DNA from 2 places in the Margalitia sp. FSL K6-0131 genome. Region 2 is predicted to be linked to the other one. Evidence: riboswitches for the same ligand, from Rfam matches in the RefSeq annotation. Region 2 holds a riboswitch; the other holds the start of a gene.
What was found. A riboswitch is a leader RNA that binds a small molecule or an ion and turns the genes downstream of it on or off. The one in region 2 is predicted to bind S-adenosylmethionine.
Positions count from the first base shown of each region.

Region 1: another riboswitch for S-adenosylmethionine. It lies ahead of NSQ59_RS20240 (cyclase family protein); the one in region 2 lies ahead of NSQ59_RS17790 (2,3-diketo-5-methylthiopentyl-1-phosphate enolase).

Region 1 is NZ_JBBOZS010000001.1:4,136,100-4,145,200, reverse strand. Features, by position in the region: gene NSQ59_RS20270 (GNAT family N-acetyltransferase) at 518-922, shown strand; gene NSQ59_RS20265 (hypothetical protein) at 1,506-1,670, opposite strand; gene NSQ59_RS20260 (ABC transporter permease) at 2,051-3,085, shown strand; gene NSQ59_RS20255 (ABC transporter ATP-binding protein) at 3,087-3,761, shown strand; gene NSQ59_RS20250 (hypothetical protein) at 3,938-4,210, shown strand; gene NSQ59_RS20245 (hypothetical protein) at 4,284-4,415, shown strand; SAM riboswitch class I at 4,470-4,571, shown strand; gene NSQ59_RS20240 (cyclase family protein) at 4,660-5,412, shown strand; gene NSQ59_RS20235 (5-methyltetrahydropteroyltriglutamate--homocysteine S-methyltransferase) at 5,464-6,567, shown strand; gene NSQ59_RS20230 (vWA domain-containing protein) at 7,047-8,471, opposite strand; gene yiaA (inner membrane protein YiaA) at 8,947-9,101, shown strand, end outside.
Region 2 is NZ_JBBOZS010000001.1:3,627,457-3,636,557, forward strand. Features, by position in the region: gene NSQ59_RS17755 (M3 family oligoendopeptidase) at 1-916, opposite strand, end outside; gene NSQ59_RS17760 (MarR family winged helix-turn-helix transcriptional regulator) at 1,058-1,498, opposite strand; gene NSQ59_RS17765 (aspartyl-phosphate phosphatase Spo0E family protein) at 2,017-2,292, opposite strand; gene NSQ59_RS17770 (YkvA family protein) at 2,514-2,921, shown strand; gene NSQ59_RS17775 (cupin domain-containing protein) at 3,064-3,597, opposite strand; gene NSQ59_RS17780 (methylthioribulose 1-phosphate dehydratase) at 3,594-4,232, opposite strand; gene NSQ59_RS17785 (2-hydroxy-3-keto-5-methylthiopentenyl-1-phosphate phosphatase) at 4,229-4,891, opposite strand; gene NSQ59_RS17790 (2,3-diketo-5-methylthiopentyl-1-phosphate enolase) at 4,888-6,099, opposite strand; SAM riboswitch class I at 6,168-6,275, opposite strand; gene NSQ59_RS17795 (pyridoxal phosphate-dependent aminotransferase) at 6,378-7,550, opposite strand; gene NSQ59_RS17800 (carbon-nitrogen family hydrolase) at 7,705-8,382, shown strand.

The DNA of each region.
Region 1 (9,101 bases), 510 kb from region 2:
TTTTCACATATTTCTCCACTAATTTCATAGGAAAGTTGTATAAAGTTATATCTCTTATAACTGGGATGAAGGACAACTTTCCTGTTACTCAGCTAAGTTTTGTCCTTCAAACCCACTATGGACATGTATTTAGTTATCCAACAAGAAACAAAGTGATGGATGTTTTCCCAATAAAAGATAAATACAGATAATAGTCCAGCAGTCAGTATGCACAAAGAAATAAACTGTAAATATTTATAAAATACTTTTTGGAACCTTTTTATTTTCTGATACCTCCAGCTAGTAGCATAATATAAAATTACCGTATTTTCCCTTAACTCCAAATTTTAGTTTATTGCCTTCAAAGAACAACAAAGTTTGCAGAAACAGTTAAAACTAAAAATAAAAGGATTTTTAGTCTTTATGTCGAACAATTGTATAGGATTCTAGAAATGCTTGGGGGACACTCTTTTGTTACTTTACTTTTGATACAAATCATCTGCCTAAAATTCTAAAACAAATTAGGAGATGATATAGTATGATATTTAAAAACTCACTCGAGGGTATAACCTCTAATATGCTTAAGGGTTTCTTTGTAGATTGGCCGAATCCGCCAAGTCCACAAACACATTTAAAACTCTTAAAAAACAGTAGTAAAGTGGTTATTGCGATGGATGAGAACACTAATCAAGTAGTTGGATTTATAACCGCTATTAGTGATGGAATTCTTTCGGCTTATATTCCACTTCTTGAGGTTTTACCGGAATACAAGAATAAAGGTATTGGCAAAGAATTAGTCAAGCAAATGCTAAAAGAACTTGATAACATCTATATGATTGATTTATGTTGTGACGATGACTTGGTTCCTTTTTATAAAAAGTTCGGAATGATGAAAGGAAATAGTATGATTTTTAGGAACTATCAAAGGCAATCAGGAAGTTAAAATAAGATTAAAACGGATACATGTAGTAACAATCCTGATTCTCTTTGAAGGTAAAAAGTAAAAAAGGTTAAATAAGAAAACAAAAAAGCATGGTAATATGAATTCGCCATGCTTTTTGCGTCTCATTAATCTTGTATTAAACTAATTAAAATGCGAAATCTCGCCAAAAAAGATTTAAATTACCATGTTTAATTATAAGAAAAGAGATGCTAACAAATATATTACCTTGCTAATAAATGGGATTATCAGATGCTCTTTATAGATATTTCATTCATTGATGTGCAAATTTTTTTGCATGGATGTCTGTTAAAACAGAATGTTGATTCCACAGTGTTTGAAAAATAAACGGAATAATTCCGCTTAAATTGGGAAATACCCATATTTCCTTAAAAATAAAGGAAGTTTTCCCGTTTATGTTATCCAATTCTTTGGATTTGGCCTTATTTAGAGCAGGTTTATCGGAAAATCTCCGCTTATTTCTGCTTCAAAAGCCTCCTATCTATACATTAACCGGAAAATCTCCGTATAAAAAGCATGGCGAATTCCTTTACGAATTACCATGCTTTTCCGTAAGTTATTTAACCTAATCTGCACCTGCCTTATATGCTGCTTGAACGGTTCCATCACTTGAAACAACTTGAATCTCTATATCCCGATTAAATGACCGTGGTATTTTCCCGATTACTTCCGCGATTGATTCCTCTTCGTAGTAAGCAGGTAGAAAAATAATCACCTTTTGTTGAGTCATTTTGCTCAAACATCCTTCTGAAAAATATAGCACTAATTTGGATACTAAAACTTATTGGATAAGGTCACCCACATTTACTGTTATTCCTTTTATATATCCTATGCAACAAATTTCAACAACGATAGACAAGAGTAAAAGGAGTGTTGGTTATTGTTAACAACCGGGACAATTTAAAGGAAAATATGTGCAGAGAAAATTCGCCAAAACGTGTATTGACGATACAAAATGTCATAGACTTGCTATGTCGTAGAAAAGTGCCTTTGCTATCCAAAGGCAGCAACACTTTAAAGTGTAAATTTTGAAATGTAACAGCCTGTTCATCGTCCGTTCATATTACGGTTGTATATTAAGGAAGTCGAAAGAAGATTGGAGGAATAAAGATGAACATCGCTTGGAAAGAAATGAAGAAAAATAAAGTGAGATTTTTAATTTTAGGTTCGATTGTTTTTCTCGTTAGTTTATTAACGTTAATTATATCCGGTTTGGCAAATGGATTATCACAAGACAATGCAGCATTAATTAAAGATTTACCAAATGGACAATTCTATATGACGAAAGATGCAGACGAAAACTATAATCTTTCAAGGATAAAGAAAAGCACACAAGATCACATCTTACAAAACCAAAAAGATGCTGCAGCATTTTCTATTCAGATGGGATTTTTAAATGATCGTGATGGGAAACAACGAAGCGTTGCATTTGTAACATCAACAGATTCCAAATTATTTACAAATGTAAAAAAGGGTGAAGTTGTCCTTGATAGTTCTATGAAAGACGAAGGTATAAAGATAGGAGATACCTTAACGAATAATCAATACAGCGGCAAGTTTATGGTAAAAGGTTTTGTAGACCAAAAGAAATTTAGCCATGCACCTGTGGCTTATATCAATATGCAGGACTACAAAGAAATGTATCGAGTCAATGAAATGCAATTGATATTCAAACCGGGAGATGATTCAACACAAGGAATAAAAGGATTACAATCATTTTCGAAAAAGCAGTTTCTTAACTCAATTCCGAGTTATAATGCAGAACAGATGTCCCTAAATATGATCGTATGGTTTTTAGTTGTCATCAGCGGCATGTTGTTTGCTATCTTTTTCTATATGATGAATGTCCAAAAAATTGGTCTATACGGTATTCTGAAAGCAATTGGTTTAAAAACAAGCAGCTTGTTCAAGATAATGTGGACACAGATGATTTTGATTACTGTCATTGCGCTTGCTCTATCGATTGGACTCAGTCAATTGTTTAATAACATAGCCCCTAAAGGAATACCTTTTAGTTTAACACCTGCAACAACTGTACAAATATCGATTGTCTTCCTTGTCATCGGATTTATTGGGGCTTCGCTATCGGGTATACAAATTAAAAAAGTTGAACCACTACAAGCTATTCAACAAGGAGAGGTTTAATATGTCATTATTTACGATTAATGAAGTGAGAAAAACGTTTACTAATGGGGATGTACAGGAGGAAATACTAAAGGGAATTAATCTTTCACTTAGGGAAGGAGAAGTTACAGCATTAGTGGGAGCATCAGGTTCTGGAAAAAGTACCCTTCTTACTATAGCTGCCGGCCTTCAACCCGCTTCCAATGGGCAAGTAATCTTTGATGGAAAAAATATGACTGCCATGAATGCTGAACAAGTTCGAAAAATACGTGCAAGTCAATTTGGGTTTGTCTTTCAATTCGCACATCTTGTTCCTTTTCTCACAGTAGAAGAGCAACTAATGTTAATGTTGGACGTATCTGAATCTACCCTCAGTAAACATGCACGAAAAAAGGAAATCGATAAAGTATTAAAATTGGTAGAAATGGATCACCGGAAAAATGCTTATTCATCATCATTATCAGGTGGTGAAAAGCAGCGTGTAGCCATTGCTCGTGCGATTATCCATCAACCCAAAGTCCTGTTTGCAGATGAACCTACTGCTAGTTTGGACTCAAAAAGGTCAAAGGACGTTATGACGTTAATCAGAGATTTAACAAAAACGTTGAATATCACGACTTTAATGGTTACCCATGATGAAGAAATGCTATCATTTGCTGATCATGTTATTAAAATGGGCGATGGAGTAATATTGTAGAAAAAAATATATTCCGTTGACTTAAAGAATACATCTTAATGAGTTAACTGTTTGAGAACAGCCCTAACGCTTTGTGTTGGGCTGTTTTTTTTCTAATACTTCTATTTCATGCAAAAATCATTTTTCTATTATTTACAAAATAATCTAAATATATGAATATTTAGGGAGGGAGATTTTTGAAAAAAGTTATTACAACGATAATTATTGCGGCATTTTTATTTGTGGTTAGTGTAAATAGTGCATCCGCTCATTCCGGAAGAACGGATAGGCTAGGTGGACATTTTCGAACAAGTGACTGTGTCTATATGTTTCATCACCCGACTAGTCAAGTTTCTGGTAAATCGAAATCTACTATTGTTTCTCTAATAAAAAAATATAATAGTAATTACAAATGTAATAGAACATTAACAACTCAGAAGGTATTGTGGAATACAGTAAGACATAAATAGTATTACCCACCCAAAAGGTGGGTTTTTACGTATTAATAATCTATAACTAGAAACGTAAAAGGGGAAGAAGATATTGATCATATACGAAGCAACAAAATCTGAATTTATCTCAGATGTAACAAATGAATTAATAGAAGCATCAAAGTTTAAGAAAAGATCCTATATTAAAGAAGACCTAGAAAAATCCTCCATTAACCCATGTTGACAAATTTCCTTTCAAATTGTATAGTAAATTCCATAACTTAATATTTTGAATTTTTTCTTATCCAGAGAGGTGGAGGGACTGGCCCTTTGAAGCCTCGGCAGCGGACTTTTTTAAGTACTGTGCCAATTCCAGTAGCGTAAGGCTAGAAGATAAGAGGAGCAGGTAATGTTTTCGTCTATTCACCCCTCTTCTGTTTTCTAGAAGAGGGGTTTTTAATATTTACATTCATATATGAGGTGATTTTATGTCAACAGTAAAAACAGATAATGAGCTTTTGAAAGTCTTTGAGGTACTTCAAAGGAAAGAATGGGTTGATCTCACACATACTTTTGGCCCGAATTCCCCACATTTTTCCGCTTTTGACGATGCAGAGTTTACAACACTTTTTACCCATGATGATGGCTTTTTTGCACAAGGTTTCCATTTTCCAGGTCAGTATGGAACACATATCGATGCCCCCATACATTTCGTTCGAAACAAACGTTACCTTGAGGATCTAGAGCTAAAGGAACTCGTATTGCCTCATATTGTAATTGATAAATCGAGGGAAGCGGAAGAAGATAATGACTTTATATTATCTGTTGATGATGTCTTAAAGTTTGAAGCGGAACATGGAAAAATCGAAGCAGGTACATTTGTCGCTTTACGTACTGATTGGGGGAAGCGTTGGCCTAATAAGGAGGCATTTGAAAATAAAGATAAAGAGGGAAATAGTCACACTCCGGGATGGGGAATAGAAGCCTTAAAATTTTTATTTGAAGAAAGAAAGATTAAAGCTGTTGGACACGAAACATTTGATACAGATGCGGCCCTTGATTTTCGCAAAAATGGTTCCCTCGTTGGTGAATACTATGTGCTTGAACAAGATACATTTCAAGTGGAATTGTTGACGAACCTAGATAAGTTGCCAGCCAAAGGAGCTGTAATTTTCAATATTAGTCCAAAGCCTGAGAAAGCAACTGGTTTTCCAGTTCGTTCTTTTGCTATTTTGCCATAAATACTTAATACATTTGATAGATTTAAAAAATACTAAGGGAGAGAGATTAAAATGACAAAAACATTAATAAAAGCTCCATTCAGAGCAGACCATGTGGGAAGTTTATTACGACCAGCAAGAATTCATAAGGCCAGGAAGGATTTCCAAGAAGGGAATATTACAGCACAAGAACTACATGAAATTGAAACAGACGAGATTAAGAAAGTTGTTGATAAACAAATCGAAGTCGGACTGCAAGCTGTCACAGATGGAGAATTCCGCCGAAGATTTTGGCATACGGATTTTCTAGAGCATTTAAATGGTGTAGAGGGCTACATTCCAGAGCATGGCTTTAAATTTAAGGGGGAGGAAACAGAACGATACAATGTTCGTGTGGTTGGAAAAATCTCATTTAACCCTCATCACCCACATGTAAAAGACTTTATTGAATTTAAAGAAATCGTTGGAGACCGTGCCATTGCAAAGCAAACGATTCCGAGTCCTAATCAATTATTTAACACTGGTATCCGTAATCTGGATGTTTATCCTAACATTGAAGAATATGCAAATGATATTATTCAAGCGTACCGCGAGGCAATTAAAGCCTTTTATGATGCTGGCTGCCGTTATCTTCAGCTAGATGATGTCTACATTGCAGGTCTTAATGCACCGGAAATTCCATTTCATGATAGCGGTTATTCCCGTGAAGAATTAATAGAATTAGCCTTACGTGTTGCAAATGGAGTACTGGAGGATAAACCGGAAGATCTAATTGTAACGACTCATCTTTGCCGTGGTAACTACCGATCGAAATGGGCTTTTGAAGGCAGTTATGCAAAAATCGCGCCAACCTTATTTGCAAAAGAAAAAGTCAACGGATTTTTCCTGGAATATGATGACGATCGTTCGGGAGATTTCAAACCTTTGGAATACATTCCAAATGGGGGCCCCCAAGTCGTGCTGGGTGTCTTCACATCGAAGCATGGTAAATTAGAAGATAAGGAGACCATTAAAGCACGCGTGAAGGAAGCAACAAAATACGTACCATTAGAGCAATTATGTATCAGCCCTCAATGCGGTTTTGCTTCTACTCATCATGGGAATATTTTATCCGAAGAAGAACAATGGGCGAAGTTGAAATATATTGTAGATATTTCTAAAGAAATATGGGGATAGGAAATAACTAATTTTTAACCAAGTTGTTTTAAAACGGTGAATCACCCAAAAGTGTTGTTAAATAAACAGTTTTGGGTGTTTTTTCTAGGAAAGATGAAATAGGCAGAATTTGAAATGAACGATTGTCTATTTATTATTCTTGCCTTCTATCGCATGCACATTCTTCCAATTTTCATATTAAGTTTTATTTATCGTAGAAAAGTATCTGATTTTTTAATTATTCAAGCCCTAACACAAAATGTTCAAGTGCTCCTCATGAAAAAAAGAGAGTTCGCAATAAAATGCAAACTCTCTTTTTTAGTTGCCCCTGCCAAGGAATTTAATCTTACCATAAACCGATAGAAAAGTTTATAGTGGACTAGGGAATCTTTGTGGAAATAGAAAATCTGATTTCATGAATACAGCTTTGATATCGATTGGCCCAGAATAATTTTCATGCCGGGGTAAAAATGTTCAAATCATGTTCGTTTCTTACTTTACTACCATACTTTCCCGCTTTCTTTTCTCAGCTTCCACATTCTATCTGTCCATTCTTTTACCTTTTTACTAATTTCACTCGCTCTGTCATCGATTTCTTTATATTTTTCTTGACTTAATTGGGAAGCGAAATTTCGTAATTGTTCGTTTCTTTCGGATAACCAGTTCCGCAGGGTTGAAGATGTCTCCGAATCGATCCAATGGTTTTCTTCCAGTAACTGGACTGCTTTCGTATATCTGTCATTTTCGCGCGATATCATATTTTTCAGCGGTTCACTTAGTGAATCAAATCGTTTATACTCTGCTAAAACTTCCCATGGATCAGGTGCCTTCGTAAAAGAATAAGCAAGATCGAGCGCGGAAGGAAGCCATTGTTCTTCGATGGTTTTACTTAAATCGTTCGGATTATTAGCGGAATAATACTTGCCGTTCCCCGCGTCCGCCACTTTCTTTAATTGATCTTCCGATTTGGAATCTACATCAAAGCCGATGATGTTTACTTTATACTCATTATTTACAGATGCGAATGCTTCGGCTTCTTTTACTGGATTGCCTCCGCAGGTTTCCGCACCGTCACTGACGATATAAATCGTCGTATCGGCTTCATAGTCTTTTGCCATTTCCTTCGCTTTCTTTATCGCTCCTGCAAGCGGTGTCCACCCTTTCGCTTGAAAGGAGTTTACCGCTTTGACAAACGTGTTTTCGTTGTATTTTCCCATTGTATATTTCTCTTCAATTGCGCTGCACGACTTTTTCATATCTTTATCAGCAGAACTTCCGACATGTCCATATACAATGAGAGAAACATCACTTGTTTGCCCGATTGTTTTCGCAAAACGTTTGACCGCATCTTTGGCAATGGCCATCTTCATTTTGCCTCCAACTTTCTGCAGCATACTGGAGCTCGCATCCAGTAATATGATTGCTTTTGAGCTTTTTGCTTTCCCATTTTCTGTTTTAGTCATTTTTTCCGGTTCCGGCAAATCCGGTTCTTTAAAGTCAGGTTTAAATGCTTCTGCTTTTTCAATGACATCCTTATAATAGGGACTCCCAAGTAAATAGAGTAATCCTTTTTCAAGCTTTTCCGGGTTCTTCGTTTCCTCCGTTAATGACTTTAATTGTTCTGTCAGCTTACCCTTCAGTTCGCTGTCCATATCAGTCGGGAACAATGGGACATCTTTTGTTTCTTGTTCCATCGTATTATCTTTTACTAATATTCCAGCTTTTTGATCCTTTAAAGCTTCTTTGGTTGAATCCAGCTGGATATCGTTTAGTATTGATTGCCAATTATTCTTCTCTTTCTTTTGCACCGCTTCCGCCTTTTTTGTTTTTCTGGAATGATCGTTTTCTTTATTGGCGACTTTTTCTCCGTTGCAGCCGACAAGTAGCAAATTAACCGTTAAAAAAATTCCTAACAGTTTTTTCATTTCCCCCACTCCTCTTCAAGCAAAAAATGTGATTTTTGCACTAACAAAATTGTAAATACATACTATATCTTCCAATTATAGCGAAAAGTTTTTACCTTTTTTCCTTATAATTAAAAATTCCGACTTTATACCTATAAGACTAGTGAAAAAGTACTTCCTGAGTCGTATAAAATAAATCAGATGAAACCCAGACCAATCTAATCTCGAATATGTGTACAAACAGATTTCGGTCATTGTTTGTTTTGCTTTACTCTTGATGACAGGGTGTTCAGGAACACAAGTTGTAACGAAACAAAAAGACTTGGCAGTGTGTTTTCCCTTATTTGCGAGTATAAAAATAATAAAAAGGAATTGACTGAAAATATATACCATTTAGAAAAAACTCTATATAATAGGTGTAGGCAGAACACGATCATGAGCTATGGTGATGGTGTTCTACTTTTCTGAGAAATGAATATGGGGGGAGAAACTTTCGATGTCTGTTGATAATGAGATTTTAATGGATAAAGAAAAACAAAATGAACCAAAGGTGAAAGTGGAAAGAAAAGAGGGAGAACCGACTCCAGCTTTCAAAGGTGCTTCTTGGGCAGCGCTGTTAATAGGTGTTGTTGCTTATCTTATCGGTTTGTT
Region 2 (9,101 bases):
AGAATTCATCTGTTTCAGAAGATAGCTCTGCATACATTTTCTTGCCATTTTCAATAATCCATTCTGGTGATCCTTTTGGTGTAGCATTTCCGGAGGTATATTCAAAACCTTCATCATAAAACTTTAAGGAGTCGACACCAATTCGTTCTTGCTGGCGTTTTCTAAGCTTCGTTGTAAGCGGTACAATATAATCCTTCACTTGATCGCGGAATTTTGCAACCATTTCTGCGTTATAATCCGTACGGGCCATACGATAATATCCAAGTTCAACGAAATTTTTATATCCTAAAGTTCTTGCGATTTCATCTCTTACTTTCACTAATTGATCGTAAATCGAATCAAACTCTTCCTCATGCTCTGCAAAGAATCCGAATCTTGCTTCATTTGCATTTTTACGCATTTCACGGTCTTTTGATTCCGTAAATGGCTGCAATTGCGCAAGCGTCCTTTCTTCTCCTTCAAACATGATTTTTGCTGATGCTACAAGTTTCGTATATTCAGAGGAAAGCTTATTTTCCTTTTGCAAAAGTGGAATGATTTCAGGAGAAAAAGTTTTTAACTGTGCTTCTGCTAAAGCAAACAACTGAGTTCCCCATTTTTCTTCCAACTCAGAACGGAATTTAGAGGAAACCAGTGCTTGGTAATACTTCGAAACAAACCCCTCTACTATAGGAGCAATTTCATCCATATAGTCATTTTCTGCTTTGTAGAATTCATCGTTTGTATCTACAGTGTGACGAATGGAGCAAAGGTTAAACATCGTGCCAAGCTGGTTGCGAATTTGATTAATCCGATTCATCGCTTCGCTTTGCTCTGAGGCACTTTCTGCATTTTCAAACTTTTCAATTTCCGATTGAAAAGCAGCCTCTACTTCATCCATGTTTGGTCTTTCATATTTATAATCTTCGAATTTCATATGTATTAACACCCCTTGATAATAGAATACTCCCATAATATTCGCTGTTCTCGTGCGAAAGTCCTTTATTTCATAAAAAAAACTTTGCACATCATCGAGTTCATTTAAACATAAAAAAGCACCTCAAAATGAGATGCCTGCCTAGATTAAGTTCCTTGTATTATATCCAATTTTCTTCAATAACTCGATTGCCATTTCCTTTTCATCCGAATTCAACACAGACATCGACTTTTGAATTCGACTTCGATGCTCGGGAAAAATGGATGCAATTAATTCTTTCCCTTTTTCGGTTATATGAGCATATGTTACACGACGATCTTCTGGACATGTAACGCGAATAAGCAACTCCCGCTTCTCTAGTTTATCCACTACATATGTAATACTTCCACTTGCAAGAAGAATTTTTCCGCCAATTTGCTGCAATGGCTGTTCGCCTTTATGATATAACAATTCTAAAACAGCAAATTCTGTTGGGTGAAGTCCGCATTTCTGAATAAATTGATTCGAATATTCATTTATGGCACGAAACGCTCTAGATAAAACAATAAATAATTTTAGTGCTTGTTGTTCATCATGTTCCATATTATCATTTCCTTTTCGTTCGTATAGGAATATTTACATTTTAACTCTGCGAATAACTGCCTAACCAAGTTGTCTCCGTTTAACCCGACTAACATACTCTCCTAGTCTCCCATTCGGAAAGGGCATCAGGAAAATTTTCAAGTGCCAATTTCACTGGTTTCTGAATTACCTCCCTGTTTCCTAAATCTTCAGGTGAAATTAGCACTGAAAATTTCAATAGTACGTACGACGATGTTCAAGGCGTTTGCCGCATTTGATTCCTACTACATAAAATTATTGATATTATAAGGAATATAGAAATATTTGTCAATTTATTTTAATCTTAAGTTAATCTTGTAATTTCTTAAATTAATATAAAAAAAGGTTAACCCAAAAATAAAGGATAACCTTTTCTAATGTATGAGGAAATGGTTGATGGTGGTATTGAAGTATAATATGATTGTTCATTTCTTTATGATTTCATTACCATTTGAAGACTCTCTTGTAAGTTGTTAAGCAGACCCATCATTATGTTCTTGTTAATACACTCTTTTTAATTGATCACGTGAAATGGATTTCCCTGTTTGACAATACAAAATAAAAGACATTTCTTTCACAATACTTGCCTGATCTTGATCATTTCCTTCCTGGAAGAGGTAATGATACTCATTAAGAAGCTCGTCCAATTGCTGACTGCAGGCAACTGTCTTTTTATCTGTTAAGCCATAACATTTACCAAGGTCAATCATTTCTTCCCGTTTTTTTTGAATTTGATTTAAAAAACTATCTTCTGATACTGTATCACTATACACCATTACTATCTCCTTCAACCACAATATTATTCAAATAACGAATTATTTAATTCACTTGAGAATTATCGCAGGTATTGACGAAAAAGTAAATAGATTCGCAATATTAGACAAAGGTTCTAAAAAAGTTTTGTTATTCTACATATTTCCCGCGTATTTTCGACAAAAATAGCTTGGTTCGACATTTTTCTTCTGTATCAGCAAATACTATTATTGGGAGTGATAAGATGTTTATTAAAAAACTTTTAGGAAAAATAGCATATAAGCTTTTTTATAAGGAAGCAAAAAAATACCTTCATGATAAAAAGGGGACTGACATTCTTCTCTCACGTACGGAACGAAAAGCTTTAAATAATAAGCTGACATTAGGGAGTGTTTGGAGAAAATTATCATTACTTATTCAACTGTTAAAATCATGGGTTACCGGGGAATATCGAGATATTCCTTACAAAACGATTAGTATGATAATAGTCGGGCTTTTATATTTTATCTCCCCTATTGATATTATTCCGGATTTTCTTTTTGGATTTGGTTATATTGATGATGCAGCCGTTATTGCTCTGATCTTTTCACAAATCGATAAGGACCTGCTAAAATATCTTGAATGGAAGAAAAACAATGATCGGGAAGAATGAAAAAGACCAGGAGAAAAGTTTCTTCCTGGTCATTGATTATAAAAAATTTACTATGGATAAGCTTTTAAAAAATGTCCTACGTCTAGCTACAGGTGAAATTTGCACTTCAATTTCAATAGCGCCTATCGCTAGCGCATTTGGTTTATGCTTCTACTTCATCTTTCTCGTAAATTGGAACCCATCCTGCTTCTGTAACAAATATTCTTACTGCAACCACTTTGCGGTCTTCGGATAATGTAAAGTAATGGCGAACATTTTCTGGTACGGAAATAAGATCGCCAGGATTTAAATGAACCTCAAAGAAGTCCTCATCAGAACCTTGAATAATAAAGACACCATGACCGCTTACAATAAATCGGACCTCATCATCTGTATGATGGTGCTCTTGTTGAAAGTTTTGCAATAATTGTTCTAAATTTGGTGTATGTTCTGCCAAAGAAATAATATCATGTGCCTGGTAGCCTCTTCTTGCAGAAATGTCCGCGATTTCGTCTTTAAATACATCCAATATTTCTTGCTTTTCTTCCTCGGATAAAACATATTTTTCTTGAAGATGTTCAGGTAGCTTTGCAATATCCCAGCTTTCATAAATAACCCCTTGATCTTGCAAGAATTCAACTACTTCCTCTTGATTATCAATCACTCTGTTTGTACCTTGAATCTTAATCGTTGTCATAATGTTATTCCTCCTAATTTAACATTTTCTAATTGTAAAATGGTAAGTTGATATTGAAATAAAAATTCTGCAGCTTCCAATAGTTTTTTCGCTTCAAAGCCATTTTTACCCCATACAGTAATACCATGATTTTGAATCAAAACGGCCCCTTTATCTTCTTGAAGATAATGAGAAAACTCACTTGCTAATGTAGGAATATGAGCATGATTTGGAATAATGGGAATTTTTAAAGTGGCATTTTCTCCCCATAAATCAAATGCTTTTATTAACTCTAGCCCCTTAAACACCACCTCTTTCTCAGATGAATACCATTCAGAAATGACATTATTGGCTACTGTATGTACATGTAAACTGCACCCAGCATTCGTTTTTTGATAAATTTCACAATGAAGCAGTGTTTCGGCAGAAGGTTTTAATGATGTATCATGTACAGGTTTCCCATATTGATTTACCAACAAGAAATCTTCACTGGTTCTTTTTCTTTTATCCTTTCCGCTTGCGGTTACAAGAAAGTGGACCGGTTCATCGTGAACCTTTATAGCCAGATTTCCACTTGTCCCCATGAACCAATCTCTGACCGCTAATTCATCCTTTATATCAGCTAGTTCATTCCATCTTTCCTCTAAAATAGTCATACCCTCACCTCCAATTCTTTTTCTAAAATACCTATACAATCATTGAAGGTTTGGAACGGATAATAGGGAAGACCTAATTCTTTGCATTTATCAGCCAGAAAATCTCGTGCTATTATCAGGTCAGCAACCTTAGCAGCTTCTAAATCCGTTATAGAATCACCTATTACAATTTTAAAATGGCTCTCATTCGTAAGCTTGCGAATAATAGATGTTTTACAGCACCCACATCCGTTGGAACAATGATCATCACATGGGTTCGGCCACTTAATTTGTATGTTCTCACTGCTGAAATCTCCATGGTTGCAAAAAACAGCTTGAAATGGTCCGAATGACTCAAGCATTGGATAAACAAAGAAGTCGATACCTCCACTTACAATATAAAAAGGGATATTCTTTGACTTTGTAAATTGAACAAAATCTTGAAAACCATCGCGAATCGTTGCATTTTGCTTTACATATTGAACAATTTCGTCTTTATAACCAGACGGCAATAAGGAAAACATTTTGCCTACTCCCTCTTCAATCGTAACAGCTTGAGAAAGTACTTGATTCTTTATTTGCTCCCAACCATCTGGTGCAAAATGCTTCATAATCGAAATAATATTATCAGAATTTGTAATCGTCCCATCAAAATCACAAAAAATTATCGGTTGCTTCACTTCGCCGCCCCCCATAATTCAAGTGCTGTCCTTAATTCAGAAAATTGGGAGGCTGCATCCTCGAGAGATTGATTCTGTAAAACTGCCTGGATAGCTTGCCTAAACGCTTTTCCGCCGCCAATGGCACCTTCAGGATGTCCGTGAATTCCTCCACCGGCATTAATAACACTATCTAGTCCAAAATCCTGGTAAAGAAGCGGCACCAATCCTGGATGAATCCCTGCGGATGGAACTGGGAAAGTCGTTTTTACAAAGCTTTCTTCCGTTAATGCTTTCCCTATCGACAATGCAGCGTTTTTTTCCAAAGCTACACTTCCATACGGAGATGGAAACAGCGAAAAATCCGCACCTGCTAATCGCAGTAATTTCCCTAATAACAACGAATGGGAAACACCATATTCTTTTGATTGTGTTATTGCACCACTGTAAGCTGGATGTGCCATTAACGGCAAACCAATCTCATCGTCCTCCCGCAATTGTTGCAGAGCATCTAAGCCATAGGTGAAAACATTAAATAATAAAAGATCAGCACCTAATTCTCTGGCTTTTCTAGCTTTATCTCGGAGTTCCAATGTTCTTCCAGTTAAATTAACAGCATACAAGGTTCGATTCCCTGTTTCCTGAAAGACATCATCCAAAACCCTTCTCCCCATTTCAATTCGCTTTTCAAAGGGTGCTGATTCTAAATCAAATAAAATCTCATCGTCTTTGACTAAGTCAACACCACCGAGCGCTTGATTACGGAGCTGTTTTTCTAGAAAAGGGATGTCCCTGCCGATTACGCCTTTAAAAATACTCATAAGGAGGGGGCGGTCAAATATATTCAGTTTTTCACGTATACCATGAATACCAAAGCGCGGACCCTTAAAATATTTAGTAATATCCCCTTCTAGCTCTAAATCTACTAATCTTACTTTTCCGTCTAAAGAGAGTTTTCCAAAAACCGTAGTCAATATAGCTGGTAAATCTGGTGTAAAATTAGCGGATGGATATGCAATTTTGATCGTTGCCTTGGCATTTTCTTCAGAATCAGTTTTAATCTCTTCCACGGAGATAACTCTTCCCTTATGCTTCTTTAACTGATCTTGTTCAATAATCGGCAAATTTGTCCAAGAGCCGATGGTTAATCCTAAGGCAATATCTTCTGCCTTTTTATCAAATGTTTTCGGTTTTCCGTATATGGAATATGTTGCAATTACCTCACTCAAGTTATTTGCCCTCCACATTAAAAAATACAAAAACCTCTTCATAAGAAGAGGTTTTATGGAAAAACTTCTTCTTATCTCTCAGCCTTATAGCTGCAAGAATTAGCACCGTGTCTAAACAAATTAGATCGGTTGCCGGGCTTCAAAGGGCTCGTCCCTCCACCTGCTCTTGATAAGAATCATTTTATTTTTAATTCGATTTTATATACTTTTTTGCGTTTTCAATTTAATCTTTACTTCAAATTATTATGAATTATGCCACCATTTTTTCAGGTTGTCAATCAAAAAATATTTAATTTCTTTATACGATTGGCTGCTTCTGTCAGTCTGGATTCAGACGTTAATAGACCTACTCTTACGTAGCCTTCCCCGTATTCCCCAAAGCCAATCCCTGGTGCTACTGCAACATAGGCACGCTCTAACAACAAATCCGAAAATTCAATGGAAGAATACCCGTCTGGTACCTTTAACCATGCAAAAAAAGATCCTTTTGGTGCTTGAACGTCCCATCCAATATCTTGTAAGCTTTTGATAAAAGCATTTCTTCTCTCCTCATACATTGCCGTTAATTCATGGACGCATTCTTGTGATTCCAAAAGCGCTGCCGCTGCTGCTTCTTGTACAGCTCCAAATAAACTAACATACAAATGATCCTGTATCAAATTTATCGCTTCAATCACACTTGCATTTCCAACAGCAAATCCTACACGCCACCCTGCCATATTATATGTTTTAGATAATGTATAAATTTCAATTCCAGTATTTTTTGCACCTTCTGCTTGCAGAAAACTCACTGGCTTTTTATTATCAAAGCCAATTGCACCATAAGCAAAGTCGTGTACTACACAAATATTGTGCTTTTCCGCAAATTGAACCGTTTCATCGAAGAAAGACACATCTGCACACGCACCTGTCGGGTTATTTGGATAGTTTAAGAACATCAGTTTTGCCGAATCTGCGATTTTCTGTGGAATAGAATCATATTTTGGCAAGAAATGATTCTCTGCAAGTAAAGGCATATTATGCGTCACTGCTTGGGCCAACGCTACTCCTGACATATAGTCCGGATATCCCGGATCTGGCACAAGTACCGTATCACCGGGATTTAGCAAGCATTGGGAAATTTCCACAAGGCCAGCTTTTCCGCCAAACAAAACTGCCACCTCTGTTTCCGAGTCAAGTGTTACCCCGTATTCACGTTTATAAAACGCTGCAACCGCTTCTTTTAAATAACTATATCCTCTAAAAGGGGAATATTTATGATTAATAGGATTGGAAGCTGCCTCCTGCAATCGTTTGACAATATGCTCAGGTGTAGGCTGATCCGGATTTCCTTGTCCAAGATTTATCACATCATGCCCTTGCGTTTTCACCTGCTCCACCTTTGAAACTAGGGATGCAAAAAATTGCTTCGGTAAGTGTTTCAGAATATCGGATTTAGGAAACGTTTTCATAAAATCACCCTTTTTAATTATATTTATAAAGTGTTATGTAACTTCAAATTGTAAGGAATATTCGCCTGTTTTTAAATATTACTTTCAAAATCTAATTACAAATGTTATAACGAAAACAATACGATGTAAAGGAATTTTTTGAGGAGTGGTATGGATGAAGTGGAAAATCGCCTGTATTCAAATGGATATTAAGTATGGTAATCCGGATAAAAATTATGCAGAAGCTAGAAAGTGGATTCAAAAAGCTGCAAAGGCAAATTGTGATATTGCTATTCTACCAGAGTTATGGACTACTGGATACGATCTAACTCGATTATTCGAAATTGGGGATGAAAATGCAAAGGAATCTGTGCGTTTTCTGCAAAATGCTGCAAAGGAATTTCAAATACACCTGGTTGGAGGATCAGTGGCGAAAAAAACAGCAGATGGAATCTTCAATACGATGTTAATTGTAGATCGTGAAGGACAATTGGTTAAAGAATACGATAAGCTGCATTTATTTAAATTAATGGATGAGCATCTATATCTTCAAGGAGGAAAAAGAGACGGCTTATTCCAGTTGGAGAATGAAACATTCGGCACTGTTATTTGCTATGATATTCGTTTTCCTGAATGGATACGTAAGCTCGCATTAAATGGAGCAAAAGCTATCTTTGTTTCTGCCGAATGGCCAAATCCTAGGTTGCATCACTGGAAAACCTTATTAACTGCTAGAGCTATTGAAAATCAATGTTATGTTATTGCATGCAACCGAGTTGGCCGTGACCCAAACAACCATTTTTTTGGACATTCGCTTATTATCGATCCATGGGGAGGCGCGACACGTTCCTAAGTGAAAAGCTTAGGCGCTTTGAAACATATTTCCTGTTTCGAGTGAACTATTATTCCGAGAAGTCAAATGAAAGGGTAACGCCTTGAAGGGCTTCCTCTAATCCTTCGACATGCAGAATAATTGGCAAGAATTATTCTGTATGAAGCTCGATGAAGTCGGTCGAGAGTTGCCGTAAGTCTTATGACACGAAAACTGTCCAGAGGTGGATGGTGCAACCTATAGACCGGGAGTCTATAAAACACTTATGGTTAGGATGTACTAAGAAACGCATGTGATTGGTGTTTCGTACGGACGAATCTCTGATGGTACGGGTCTATATCGGAAGCAGGTCGAAAGGTCTGTTGACACAAGTGGTGTCGCTACTGTGGATTAGTAAAACTCTCCTTTATGAAAGTCCATATATTGTTAAAGGCAATATCGAGGTAGCAGGCTCATAGGAGAAACCTAAAAGTGTATATGTAAAGATAGGAATAATGGAACGTGGTAAACTGCCAACGTTGAGGACTTGCACTCCAATGAAACGGTTCTTAGGAAAGCATTTATGATATTAGTAAATGTATAACTAAAATTTATGGCAGTGAAAGTGGTGGCACAGTACCTATGAAGCGTGTAATGAACGTGGAGGGATAGCCACTAGTCGATTGAAGACTGATAGTTATTTAAACGGTTCAACGTGGTTTTGAGTAAAACTAAGAGATGTAGCTTTCTCCTTCTGGGGA